Regions from separate parts of the Bacillus xiamenensis genome, predicted to be linked through region 2. Evidence: predicted binding sites of a transcription regulator. Region 2 holds the regulator's gene; each other region holds the start of a gene.
The links. The regulator CtsR, encoded in region 2, represses protease genes until heat stress. The targets are predictions, from matches to a motif close to ATGGTCAATAAAGGTCAAACA.
Positions count from the first base shown of each region.

Region 1 (4,567 bases), 1.2 Mb from region 2:
GCACCATGATGGAGCTGCTCCTCCTTCTTAGGGTGTACTTATCCCTTTCTCACAACAATTTCGTCATGTTCAACATCGACTGTAAATCCAGAAAGATGTTCTTCTTCAAGTAAGATGTCCGTCATTTGATCTTCGACATGCTCTTGAATCGTTCTCCGTAATGGACGAGCACCAAATGCAGGGTGGTATCCAAGCTCTGCGATTTTTTCTTTCGCTTCGTTTGTGACGTGAACTGTTAGATTTTGTTCTTTTAGCTGCTCAGCTAGTTCTTGAAGCAAAAGATCAACAATTTTAACTAAATCGTCTTTGTCTAATGAGTTAAACTGAATGATGCTGTCAAAACGGTTCAAGAACTCAGGTTTGAAATAGGCGCTGAGTGAATCAATCAGTGATTGTTCCTCAATGGCTTCTTCCTTGTCAGACTGGAAGCCGACTTTCACCGTTTTATCTGTGCTGCCTGCGTTACTTGTCATGATGATGACTGTGTCTTTAAAGCTGACTGTTCTGCCCTGGCTGTCTGTTAGACGGCCATCCTCCATGATTTGAAGGAACATGTGCTGGACATCAGGGTGCGCTTTTTCGATTTCATCGAGCAAAATGATGCTATATGGTTTTCTGCGAACCTTTTCAGTCAGTTGTCCTGCTTCGTCATGACCAACGTATCCAGGAGGAGAACCGATGATTTTGGATACAGAGTGTTTCTCCATATATTCACTCATGTCCAAACGAATGATCGCGTCTTTTGAGCCAAATAATTCTTCCGCTAATGTTTTGGACAATTCGGTTTTACCGACGCCTGTCGGTCCAACGAAAAGGAAGGAGCCTGTTGGTCTATGTTTCGATTTTAAACCGGCTCTACTTCTTTTGACGGCTTTTGCTACTTTTTCAACCGCATGTTCCTGACCAATGACTCGTGCTTTTAAGCGGACGTCGATTTCTTTCATTTTTGTTTGTTCGTCTGCTTGCAGTTTGCCAACCGGGATTCCTGTTTTTTGTTCTACAATGGACTGGATATCCTCAGCTGTGACGACATGCTTTTTGTCATCTGATTTGTTTTGAAGTCTCGCTTCTATCGCTTCTTCTTCATCCCTGAGCTTCGCTGCCTTTTCATATTGTTCTTCTTTTAAAGCAGCTTGTTTTTCAGCGGCAATTTGGGCAAGACGGTTTGTTAATTCATCTTCACTTGCTGCATCAAGAGAGAGGTTCGCTTTTGAACCCGCTTCATCCATTAAATCAATGGCTTTATCTGGCAAGTGGCGGTCTTGAATATACCGCGAAGATAACTGAACGCATGCCTTAATGGCTTCGTCAGAATAAGTGACGCCATGATAGGCCTCATACTTATCTTGAATGCCTTTTAATATCTCAATCGCTTCATCTTGTGTTGGCTCATGAACCATGACTGGCTGGAAGCGTCGTTCAAGTGCGGCATCTTTTTCAATTTGACGATACTCTTTTAATGTAGTCGCACCGACTAGCTGCAGCTCGCCTCGTGCAAGGGCTGGTTTTAAAATATTTCCGGCATCCATTGATCCTTCTGCAGACCCTGCGCCTACAAGAAGATGGATTTCATCTACGAATAAGATGACATTTTTACGGCTTTTCAATTCGTTGATTAATTGCTTCATTCGTTCCTCAAATTGTCCGCGTACACCTGTGTTCGCCACAAGTGAGGAGACATCTAATAAATAGATTTGTTTGTTCTTTAATTTATTTGGTACATCGCCACTTGCAATTTTTAGTGCAAGTCCTTCGGCAATAGCTGTTTTACCAACACCAGGTTCACCAATGAGGACAGGATTGTTTTTATTTCTTCTATTTAAAATCTCAATGACTCTTGCGACTTCTTCATCACGGCCAATGACTGGATCAATCAGGCCAGCATTTGCGCCATCAGTTAAGTTTTGGCCAAGTTCATCGAGTAAGCCTTTTTGTTTAGGCTGCTCCCCGATTGGGGCATGTCCTGTTGGCTGAGAAAAGAATGAATGTCCTCCGAACAGGCTAGGTCCCATTTTCATTTTTGACTGCTCCATCAAAGAGGTGTAGCAGTCCTCACATAAAACCATTTGGCTGCGGGACGAATTCACTTGCATATTCAGGCGAATAGTCGCCTCATTTACTTGACATTGTTGACAACGCATTTGCCATGACCTCCTTAAAAATAAAGTTTGACTTTATTTGACCAATGAAAGTTAAATAAAATGGTCCGTTGTTTGACCATCTTTGACTATAGTATACTCTGACCTATTTTGACTTTCAACTGTTTTGCTCAAAGTTTGATAAAAAATCCTTTTTTGCATTTAATCATGGTTTGTCCTTCTTTTCAAGGAACTTGTCTCATAGGATAAAAAAGAGACAATCGAAAGTGTGGGTGCGGAGGGGTCAAATGAAACGTTCAAATGAATCCGCTTTTCAGCTTGCCTTTGTATATGTGGGAACAGTGGTTGGAGCTGGGTTTGCGACAGGAAAAGAAATCGTTGAATTTTTTGTTCGTTTTGGCTGGATTGGACTAATTGGTATTTTGATTAGCGGCGCTATTTTTACTGGCCTTGGCGCAAAAATGATGCTCATCTCGAAACGAATGAAAGCTTCATCTTATCAAGATATGAATCGCTTTTTATTTGGAGCAGCAGCGAGTCGATATATAAATGTCGTCATGTTTTTTATTTTACTGGGTGTGACCTCAGTGATGATTTCTGGTGCAGGCGCTATTTTTGAAGAACAGCTTGGCATATCGAAGGAATATGGTGTTTTCTTAACGATTATACTGAGCGTCATTGTCCTTTTTAAAGGGTCAAAAGGGGTATTTGGTGTCAACGTTCTCGTCGTCCCGATGCTTATTTTCTTTTCATTCATTGTGTTTTTTGATTCATTTGTGTTTACTAGCGTCGAAAGTCACGTTCTTGCGCTGCAAATGGGAGAGGGCGAATGGGTGCTGTCTGCAATTTCATACGGCGCTTTTAATTTAGCGCTGTCTCAAGCCGTATTAGTGCCGGTTGCAAATGAAATGACGTCAGAGGCTGTGATTAAAAAGGGAGCGGTGCTTGGCGGCAGCATGCTGACACTCATTCTCATTGCCTGCTTTTTATCCCTTTCTTCATTAGATATGCTGGAGGCGTATGATATTCCAATGGCTCAGGTGGTGTATCAAGTAGCAAACTCCATACATCTCATCTATTTATTTGTGATCTTCGGCGAAGTCTTTACATCCGTCATAGGGAATCTATATGGACTCGAAAGACAAGTGAGTGTGTATATCCGAATGAATAGTCTCTATACAATATCTCTTATTCTGATCTGCTGCTATGTGATCAGTAAAATTGGATACGGTACACTCATTTCAACGGTTTACCCCATTTTCGGCTATGTCAGCATCTTTTTCATCCTCTTTCTTTGCCTGAAAAAAATGCCTGCATCCTTTCATCAGTAAAGAAGGGATAGCCTGTATAAAAAATATGTGGTACACTATCCTCTGTGAAAATTGAACAAAAATCCGTGAAGACGGGAGAGGTTCTAGCAAAACCCTCTATAAAAAACTAAGGACTTGCCGTATCCTTGGATGTGGCATTTTTTATTTTTTATGGCTGGGACACCTCATACACATGTAAAGGTGTCTTTTCTTTTGAGAAAAATAGGGGTTGTGAGGAGCCTTTCAGATGCAGCTTTGTACGATTGTACTCATCTGTAAAAGGAGGAAAATAAAAAATGAGAAATGAAAAAGCGGTCGTTGTCTTTAGCGGGGGACAGGACAGTACGACATGTTTATTATGGGCACTTCAACAATTTAAAGAGGTTGAAACAGTAACCTTTCATTATAATCAGCGTCATCAAGAAGAAATTGATGTCGCCAAAAGAATTGCTGACAAGCTAGGTGTGAAAAATCATCTATTAGATATGTCGCTTTTAAATCAGCTAGCACCTAATGCTTTAACAAGAGATGACATTGCTATTGAGGAAAAAGAGGGCGAGCTGCCATCCACATTTGTTCCTGGGAGGAACTTAGTGTTCTTATCCTTTGCTTCTATTCTTGCGTATCAAATCGGAGCAAGACATATTATCACAGGTGTGTGTGAGACAGACTTTAGTGGTTACCCGGATTGCCGAGATGAGTTTGTGAAATCTTGCAACGTTACGGTGAATTTGGCAATGGAAAAACCATTTGTGATTCATACGCCGCTCATGTGGCTCAATAAAGCAGAAACGTGGAAGCTGGCAGATGATCTGAATGCGCTAGACTTTGTGAAAAATGAAACGCTCACTTGCTATAATGGCATCATTTCTGACGGCTGCGGGGAATGTCCTGCATGTAAGCTTCGGAAAAATGGCTATGATACTTATATGAAAATGAAGGAGGCAAACTAAATGCTTTCTGAAATCTATCCACAGACAGATCACCCATTTTCATTTGAATTGAATAAAGATATGCATCTATCGGCAGCCCATTTCATTCCAAGAGAAGAGGCTGGTGCATGCAGCCGCGTACATGGTCATACGTATACGATCAATATCACGATTGCGGGAGACGATCTAGATGAGTCAGGTTTCCTTGTCAATTTCAGCACGCTGA
Region 1 is NZ_CP017786.1:354,036-358,602, reverse strand. It holds gene BK049_RS01750 (hypothetical protein) at 1-7, opposite strand, end outside; gene BK049_RS01745 (ATP-dependent Clp protease ATP-binding subunit) at 39-2,141, opposite strand; gene BK049_RS01740 (YkvI family membrane protein) at 2,387-3,430, shown strand; PreQ1 riboswitch class I at 3,502-3,546, shown strand; gene queC (7-cyano-7-deazaguanine synthase QueC) at 3,706-4,362, shown strand; gene queD (6-carboxytetrahydropterin synthase QueD) at 4,363-4,567, shown strand, end outside.
Region 1: a site for CtsR is predicted at 2,211-2,231, ahead of BK049_RS01745 (ATP-dependent Clp protease ATP-binding subunit). Genes of this name have one in related genera too.

Region 2 (4,567 bases):
TTAGCGTAAGCGAAGGTGCGAATTGAAGCCCCAGTAAACGGCGGCCGTAACTATAACGGTCCTAAGGTAGCGAAATTCCTTGTCGGGTAAGTTCCGACCCGCACGAAAGGCGCAACGATCTGGGCACTGTCTCAACGAGAGACTCGGTGAAATTATAGTACCTGTGAAGATGCAGGTTACCCGCGACAGGACGGAAAGACCCCGTGGAGCTTTACTGCAGCCTGATATTGAATGTTGGTACAGCTTGTACAGGATAGGTAGGAGCCTTGGAAACCGGAGCGCTAGCTTCGGTGGAGGCATCGGTGGGATACTACCCTGGCTGTATTGACCTTCTAACCCGCTGCCCTTATCGGGCAGGGAGACAGTGTCAGGTGGGCAGTTTGACTGGGGCGGTCGCCTCCTAAAATGTAACGGAGGCGCCCAAAGGTTCCCTCAGAATGGTTGGAAATCATTCGCAGAGTGTAAAGGCACAAGGGAGCTTGACTGCGAGACCTACAAGTCGAGCAGGGACGAAAGTCGGGCTTAGTGATCCGGTGGTTCCGCATGGAAGGGCCATCGCTCAACGGATAAAAGCTACCCCGGGGATAACAGGCTTATCTCCCCCAAGAGTCCACATCGACGGGGAGGTTTGGCACCTCGATGTCGGCTCATCGCATCCTGGGGCTGTAGTCGGTCCCAAGGGTTGGGCTGTTCGCCCATTAAAGCGGTACGCGAGCTGGGTTCAGAACGTCGTGAGACAGTTCGGTCCCTATCCGTCGCGGGCGCAGGAAATTTGAGAGGAGCTGTCCTTAGTACGAGAGGACCGGGATGGACGCACCGCTGGTGTACCAGTTGTTCTGCCAAGGGCATCGCTGGGTAGCTATGTGCGGAAGGGATAAGTGCTGAAAGCATCTAAGCATGAAGCCCCCCTCAAGATGAGATTTCCCATTCCGCAAGGAAGTAAGATCCCTGAAAGATGATCAGGTTGATAGGTCTGAGGTGGAAGCGTGGTGACACGTGGAGCTGACAGATACTAATAGATCGAGGACTTAACCTATATTTAATGTGAAGCATGAACATTGTTATCTAGTTTTGAGAGAACATTCTCTCCATCAGGTTTGGTGGCGATAGCGAAGAGGTCACACCCGTTCCCATACCGAACACGGAAGTTAAGCTCTTCAGCGCCGATGGTAGTTGGGGGTTTCCCCCTGTGAGAGTAGGACGCCGCCAAGCTTTTCTAAGGATCAGTTCCGTTTGGAACTGGTCTTTTTTGTGTTTTTGGAAGGTTTGGCACCAGATAAATGTGGAAATAATATTGTTAGTTGAGCGATTATCTTGAAAAATCGACCGAAAAAATTTATAGTAAGATTAAAGTCAAATATAGTCAAAGTCAATGGAGGAGGAGGCGGAGTGGCACAAAATATTTCTGATATCATCGAACAGTATTTGAAGGAAGTCTTGGATCAGAATGGTCGAGAAATATTAGAAATTAAACGCAATGAGATTGCAGATAAGTTTCAATGCGTACCTTCACAAATTAACTATGTTATCAATACACGCTTTACGAGCGAAAGAGGTTATATCGTCGAAAGTAAGCGTGGCGGCGGTGGCTATATCCGAATCATTAAAGTCAAAATGAATGATGAAATCGATTTATTGAACAACATCATTTCCCAAATACGTCATCGTTTATCACAGGCTGCATCTGATCATATCATCATGCGTCTTGTTGAAAACAACATTTTATCCGAAAGAGAAGCAAAGATGATGATTAGTGTCATGGACCGTTCTGTTCTACACATTGATTTACCTGAACGAGATGAACTGCGGGCTAGGATGATGAAAGCGATGTTAAATGCTTTAAAATTAAAGTAAAGCGGGTGAAAAGATTGATTTGTCAAGAATGTAATGAGAGACCAGCCACTTTTCACTTTACGAAAGTTATAAATGGAGAAAAACAAGAAATGCACATATGTGAACAATGTGCAAAAGAAAACAGTGATTCATATGCTATGAGTGGAAACCAAGGTTTCTCGATTCACAACTTATTATCGGGCTTGTTGAATATTGATCCTAGCTTTACCACAAGTGCTAATAAAGGATCATCTATTTTTCAAGAAGCGAGAGAAGTGGATCAATGTCCTAAGTGTGGCTTAACCTTTCAGCAGTTTAGAAAAACAGGCCGTTTTGGCTGTTCAGAATGTTATGGAACATTTGATCAGTATTTAAATCCTGTTCTGCGAAAAGTCCATAGTGGAAATACAGTCCATAATGGAAAAATTCCTAAACGGATTGCCGGCAGTCTGCATGTTCGCCGGAAACTTGAGTTAATGCAGCAAGAGCTAAAGCAGCTGATTGAACAGGAAGAGTTCGAAAAAGCAGCGGAAGTTCGAGATCAAATTCGTGCATTAGAGCATGAGCAATCTCAGCAGAGGGAGGGAGAATAACGACATGTCGCTCCAACATTTTATTCAAGACGCATTAAGTCAGTGGATGAAACAAAAAGGACCAGAAAGTGACATTGTTCTAAGCAGTCGTATTCGGCTGGCACGCAATCTAGAGCATGTTCGTTTCCCAACTCAGTTTTCTCAGGAGGAGGCTGAAACTGTTCTCCAGCAATTCGAGCAAAAGTTTGCGAGCCAGAAAGTGAAGGACATTGGACATTTTGTTCTGATTCGAATGAATGAAACGCAGCCTTTGGCCAAGAGGGTACTTGTTGAAAAGCATTTGATTAGCCCACATTTAGCTGAATCAAGATTTGGCGGCTGTTTGCTTTCAGAAAATGAAGAAATCAGTGTGATGCTGAATGAAGAAGACCATATTCGTATTCAATGCTTGTTCCCAGGATTCCAGCTGGCTAATGCACTAAAAGTGGCTAATCAGATAGACGACTGGATTGAAGAGCAAGTCGATTATGCGTTTTCTGAGAAGCGAGGATACTTAACGAGCTGTCCGACCAATGTAGGTACAGGTATTAGGGCTTCAGTCATGATGCACCTGCCGGCATTGGCTCTGACAAGACAAATGAATCGTATTATTCCTGCAATTAATCAATTAGGTCTTGTGGTCAGAGGAATTTATGGTGAGGGTAGCGAAGCAATAGGGAACATCTTTCAAATTTCAAATCAGATGACACTTGGTCAATCAGAAGAAGATATTGTCGATGATTTGAATAGTGTGACGGCACAGCTTATTGAGCAAGAGCGATCTGCACGAAAAGCATTATATCAAACGTCTAAAATTGAACTTGAGGACAGAGTGTACCGTTCCTTGGGGATTTTGGCCAATTGCCGCATGATTGAATCCAAGGAAACGGCGAAGTGTTTGTCAGATGTGCGGCTTGGAATAGATTTAGGTATCATTAAGGGGCTTTCAAGTAATATACTGAATGAACTCATGATTTTGACACAGCCTGGCTTCCTGCAGCAATATTCAGGTGGAGCCTTGGAACCAAATGAAAGAGATATAAAACGAGCAGCCATTATTAGAGAAAGGCTGCGCCTAGAAATGCATAGGAATGGACAGGAGGATGAAACGATATGATGTTTGGAAGATTCACTGAAAGAGCTCAAAAGGTATTAGCACTTGCACAAGAAGAAGCCATTCGCCTTGGCCATAAGAATATTGGAACAGAGCACATTTTACTTGGTCTTGTACGTGAAGGTGAGGGCATCGCCGCAAAAGCATTAGAAGCACTGGGCCTTGTTTCAGATAAAATCCAAAAAGAAGTCGAGAGCTTGATTGGAAGAGGGCAAGAGGTGTCTCAAGCGATTCCTCATTATACGCCTAGAGCGAAGAAGGTCACTGAGCTTTCTATGGATGAAGCAAGAAAGCTTGGTCATTCCTATGTAGGGACAGAACATATTCTTTTAGGTCTTATTCGCGAGGGAGAGGGTGTAGCTGCCCGTGTCTTAAATAACCTCGGAGTGAGCTTAAATAAAGCACGCCAGCAAGTATTGCAGCTTCTTGGCAGCAATGAAACGGGTGCATCTGCGGCAGGATCTAATAGCAATGCAAATACACCAACTTTAGATAGTCTGGCAAGAGACTTAACGGCTATTGCGAAAGAGGACAGCTTGGACCCTGTCATTGGACGAAGCAAAGAAATTCAACGTGTTATTGAGGTTTTAAGTAGAAGAACAAAGAATAACCCTGTGCTGATTGGGGAGCCTGGTGTTGGTAAAACAGCCATTGCAGAAGGTCTGGCGCAGCAAATTATTCACAACGAAGTGCCTGAAATCCTTCGTGATAAACGAGTGATGACACTTGATATGGGAACCGTAGTTGCGGGAACGAAATATCGCGGGGAATTCGAGGATCGTTTGAAAAAAGTCATGGACGAAATTCGTCAGGCTGGAAATATCATTCTCTTCATTGATGAGCTTCATACACTGATCGGTGCAGGTGGAGCAGAGGGTGCGATTGACGCGTCTAATATTCTGAAACCATCCTTGGCACGTGGTGAGCTTCAATGTATCGGGGCTACAACGTTAGATGAGTACCGTAAATACATTGAGAAGGATGCTGCGCTTGAACGCCGATTCCAGCCAATTCAAGTCGATCAACCGTCTGTTGAAGAAAGTATTCA
Region 2 is NZ_CP017786.1:1,524,033-1,528,599, reverse strand. It holds rRNA gene BK049_RS07670 (23S ribosomal RNA) at 1-1,036, shown strand, start outside; rRNA gene rrf (5S ribosomal RNA) at 1,097-1,212, shown strand; gene BK049_RS07660 (CtsR family transcriptional regulator) at 1,390-1,854, shown strand; gene mcsA (protein-arginine kinase activator protein McsA) at 1,869-2,426, shown strand; gene mcsB (protein-arginine kinase McsB) at 2,431-3,522, shown strand; gene clpC (ATP-dependent protease ATP-binding subunit ClpC) at 3,519-4,567, shown strand, end outside.

Region 3 (4,567 bases), 720 kb from region 2:
CGCATATCGCCTGTGCTGAAGCGGTATAAAGGTCAAAATAGAGAAAATGCTTACATTTTCTCTCATCGTTTTCTCATTATGAGAGAAATCGTGGTTCATCTCGGGACCACAAATCGTCTTGCCATCATCACATCCGTCATCGGGCTTATCGTGATTTTGGCGGCACAAAAATATATTCCCAAAATACCTGGTGCTCTATTAGGACTATTAGCTTCAACATTTGTAGCCGTTCTCTTTTTCCAAGGACAAGTTGTAACCCTTGGCTCTGCATATGGCGAAATTCCTCGTCAGTTGCCAAGCTTCGCTTTTCCTGAACTAACGATTGAAAAAATGATGGACCTCTTGCCGCCGGCTATTGTCATTGCGCTTTTAGGCGGAGTGGAGTCGATCTTGTCTGCGATGGTTGCTGACAATATGAAAGGTTCTAAACATGACAGCAATAAGGAACTCGTCGGTCAAGGAATTGCCAATATGGCAGCACCGCTTTTCGGAGGGATTCCAGCAACTGGGGCGATTGCCCGAACGGCAACGAACATCAAAAATGGCGGAGCAAGTCCGATTTCAGGTGTCGTGCATGGCATCGTCGTCTTGCTGATCTTAATGTTATTTGCACCATATGCATCCATGATTCCGCTTGCTGCCATGGCACCGATTTTGATGTTTGTGGCGTTGAACCTTGCTGATCGGTCTCTCTTTCTAATGTGGCTGCCGTTTCTATTTTTGAACGAACGGATGATATCTTACCACAGCATCTATGAGACGATGAAAAAAGCACGTGACCGACAAGTCACGTGCTTTTTGCCTGCTCTGTCTCACGAGAAAACCGCTGAGTGAGTTTCTGCTGATGGGAGGAGAAGACTTCTTCTAATGAGACATCATAGAGGTCAGCCTCAGTTGTTTGCATGCTCTTTATACATCTCCTTATATGGTGTTCACCTTTTGGTTTTACACTATATATAGACGGAACGGCTGTTTCTTTACAATCAAGTATAGGAGAATGAGTGGGTGAAGAAATCATAGAGAGATGGAGCTGTTTTGATGAAAACGATTTGTGTGTTTGCTGGGTCGAATCTAGGTGTGAATGACATCTACAAACAAAAAGCTGTCGAGCTGGGGACTTATATGGCAAAGCAAGGAATCCATCTTGTATACGGCGGCTCACGAATTGGATGAATGGGAGCCATTGCGGATGAGGTATTGCTCTTCAGCAGAAATGGACAGAGCTGTCTTAACGTATTTGAACAACAAAAAACCGTCTGTTCAAAGAGCAGACGGTTTGTGTTGTCATTATTTTTGTTCGTCTGTATTACGGGTCAAGACTTTGTCAATGAGTCCGTATTCAAGAGCTTCTTCCGCTGTTTTGAAGTTGTCACGATCTGTATCGCGCTCAATCACTTCAATTGGCTGACCAGTACGTTCAGAAAGTACTTGGTTCAGTTTATCGCGTAAAGAAAGGATTCGTTTTGCCGCAATTTCAATTTCTGTTGCTTGACCTTGGGCACCGCCTAGTGGTTGGTGAATCATCACTTCACTATTTGGAAGGGCATAACGCTTACCTTTTTCACCAGCAGCAAGCAGGAACGCACCCATTGATGCAGCCATCCCAATACAAATAGTTGATACCTTTGGCTTAATAAATTGCATCGTATCGTAAATGGCCATACCAGCTGTGATCGAACCTCCAGGGCTGTTAATGTAGATAGAAATATCTTTTTCTGGATCTTCGGCTTCTAAGAAAAGAAGCTGTGACACGATGGAGTTGGCAACATTGTCATCGATTGCAGAACCAAGCATGATAATACGGTCTTTTAAAAGACGAGAATAAATGTCGTAGGCTCTTTCCCCACGATTTGTTTGCTCAATGACTGTAGGTATTAAATTCATAATGTTCCTCCTTCACCTTTTAGGTAAGTATGTAATTCAATGATACATTTTTGGTCAATAAAGGTCAAACAAAATGCAATCAAAAAATTCGACAGCCACATGTTATTTTTCCCAAAATTAAATTTCTTAAACCATGGAAAAGTTTTAAAAAAATATGGAAAAACTTTCTGTTGTGAGGTAAAATTACCTATGGAATAATTATTTGTAGTCAGAAAGAAGGAAACAGAGTGGATAATTTGCTTTTAGAAAAAAGTGGTTTGACTGATCAGCAACGTATTGTTGTCTCAACTGAACTGCAAACCAAGAAAAAGTCGAAATTAGTTGTATTTCTTTTGTGGTGGTTCTTTGGAGCGTTTGCTATTCATCGTTTTTACCTAGATGAGAAAAAAGGGTATGCAGTGACCATGCTTCTTTTAGGATGGTTAACACTGTTCATTTGGCCGTTTATTGATGGTATCATCTGTCTTGTGAAAACAGTTGATGAAGTAAATGAAAACATGGAACGAAAAATTATTGCATCTGTGAAAATGGCATAAGAAGACATGTCTGCATCTTTTCGGTGCAGGCTTCTTTTTTGATGCTGTCAGAATATCATTGCTTTCTTGCATCATTTCCCTTATAATTTGATATGCTGACGTTCAAAAAACATATCGTGCGCTCGTAGCTCAGTTGGATAGAGCGGTGGTTTCCGGTACCACGTCTGCCGGGGGTTCGAATCCCTCCGAGCGCGTCTATAGATTCGATTTATCATTTAAAAAAAGCTGAAAATCCTTATTCTAAAGGGTTTTCAGCTTTTTTTGTGAGTGATTTGAGAGGAACTTCACCTGTTCTTCAGAATATGTTGTGAATGATGTACGGCCACTTAGTAGTAAACAGAGATTATTGTTTTACTAGCCTGAAAGAAAGACGCTATATTTAAAAGTAAGCAACACAAAAGATATAATGTATTGAATGAGTATAAAATCATTGCACATTGAAGCTTTTTTATTGTTCTACTAGCAGGGAAGAATTTTTTCATAAGGAGGGACTAATGAATTGTGAAAGTGTTTTACATCAAATTGAAGTAGCTGTTAAAACATTAATAAAAATAATAAGTAAATTAGAAGAAGATGATCTGCAAAAAAGACCAACATCTCATAAGCAGTCTATCGGAGAATTGTTGGAACACATTGCTATCATTTGTGAAGCTGACTGGCGTATTTCTAATGAGGCTACCCAAGAAGAGATGGAAAAATTTTATTCTAATGTATCATACAAAGATTTAGAATCAATAGAAAATGGCTTAATTACCAACTTTCATTCATTAAAAAATAATTATATGAATTTATCAGACAAAGAACTACTATCCCGTACCACCTCATATTGGGATGTGACATATACAAGGTATGAATGGTTGTTAGAGATATTAGCACACGTTTATCATCATAGGGGGCAATTACACGCTATGCTTGTTCACTGTTACGATAAAGACCCTAAAATTTTAATGTTTGAATAACTGTCCTCAATTCAAATAACATTCATCGTGTTTTTTTAAGTCATGTCTATTATACGTTCTACGAGCTTATGCTTGATCTATTTCCCGATAGAACAAGTGTTTCTCACAGCCTTCTCCATAAGGAGAGGGGTTTTATGGAAAAAAACAAAGCAGTGCAACAAGGACATGTTCTGTACTATTCAATCAATGAATTTATCTATGCTGATCCGACTTCAATTGAAAAACAGTCCGCGGTGTTTAAACAAATGCTGCTCAAAAAATAATAGAAAAAAGACAAAGCATGTAACAGGAGGCTTTGTCTTTTTTCTGCGATCCGCTTAAAATATTGGCCCTAAGACTCATTGCCTCCCTTTTCACGCGTATTTGTTGAGCCAGCTGACTGTATATGATTAACATGGAAGGGAATTGACAATGAGGAGGGGATTCTGGTGGCGAAGATTTTAATAATTACGTTCCCAGCTGAAGGACATGTGAACCCAATGTTAGGAATCATAAAAGCATTGGCGGATCGAGGAGATGAAGTGCATGTGGTGACAACTGTACATTATCAGGAACGAATCAAACGCTTAGGCGCTCACGTACATATCCATCCAGATTATATTCGGACATTGAGTGTGAATGAAGGCGATTTGGAGTCCATGCAGCCATTTTTCCATGCCATGCTGCAAACGTCATTAGATATTCTAGAAGTGGTGGATACACTTTCTCAGCAGCATACATTTGATTTGGTCTATTTTGATATGTTTGGAGCAGGCGAACTGGTGCGAGATTACTTGCACATTCCTGGTATCGGATCGAATCCATCTTTTGTGCTGCAAGAGGCGCATTTTGACACACCTCTTTATCGCAAGGATGAGAAGGCTGCGCATTTACTAGAACAAATAAAGGATCGTTTTAAAGTACAGCCCAAACATTTGATGCAATTGATGAAAAATCGTGGAGAACTGAACATGGTGTATACGAGCGAATATTTTCAGCCGTCTGTTGATGCATTGAACGACTCATTTGTCTTCATTGGGCCGAGCTTTCAAAAACGGGCAGATCAGCATGATTTCCCGCTAGAAGCACTTGAACAGGAGAAGGTCATTTTTATTTCGATGGGGACAGTTCTTGGAGATACAGAGTCATTTTTTAATATGTGTATAGATGCCTTTGCAAACTTTGATGGCAAAGTGGTCATGGCAACAG
Region 3 is NZ_CP017786.1:2,240,904-2,245,470, forward strand. It holds partial or broken gene BK049_RS11285 (SulP family inorganic anion transporter) at 79-687, shown strand; partial or broken gene BK049_RS18905 (LOG family protein) at 1,039-1,236, shown strand; gene clpP (ATP-dependent Clp endopeptidase proteolytic subunit ClpP) at 1,288-1,884, opposite strand; gene BK049_RS11295 (TM2 domain-containing protein) at 2,112-2,420, shown strand; tRNA gene BK049_RS11300 (tRNA-Arg) at 2,539-2,614, shown strand; gene BK049_RS11305 (DinB family protein) at 2,915-3,379, shown strand; gene BK049_RS19980 (hypothetical protein) at 3,514-3,642, shown strand; gene BK049_RS11310 (macrolide family glycosyltransferase) at 3,808-4,567, shown strand, end outside.
Region 3: a site for CtsR is predicted at 1,935-1,955, ahead of clpP (ATP-dependent Clp endopeptidase proteolytic subunit ClpP). Genes of this name have one in related genera too.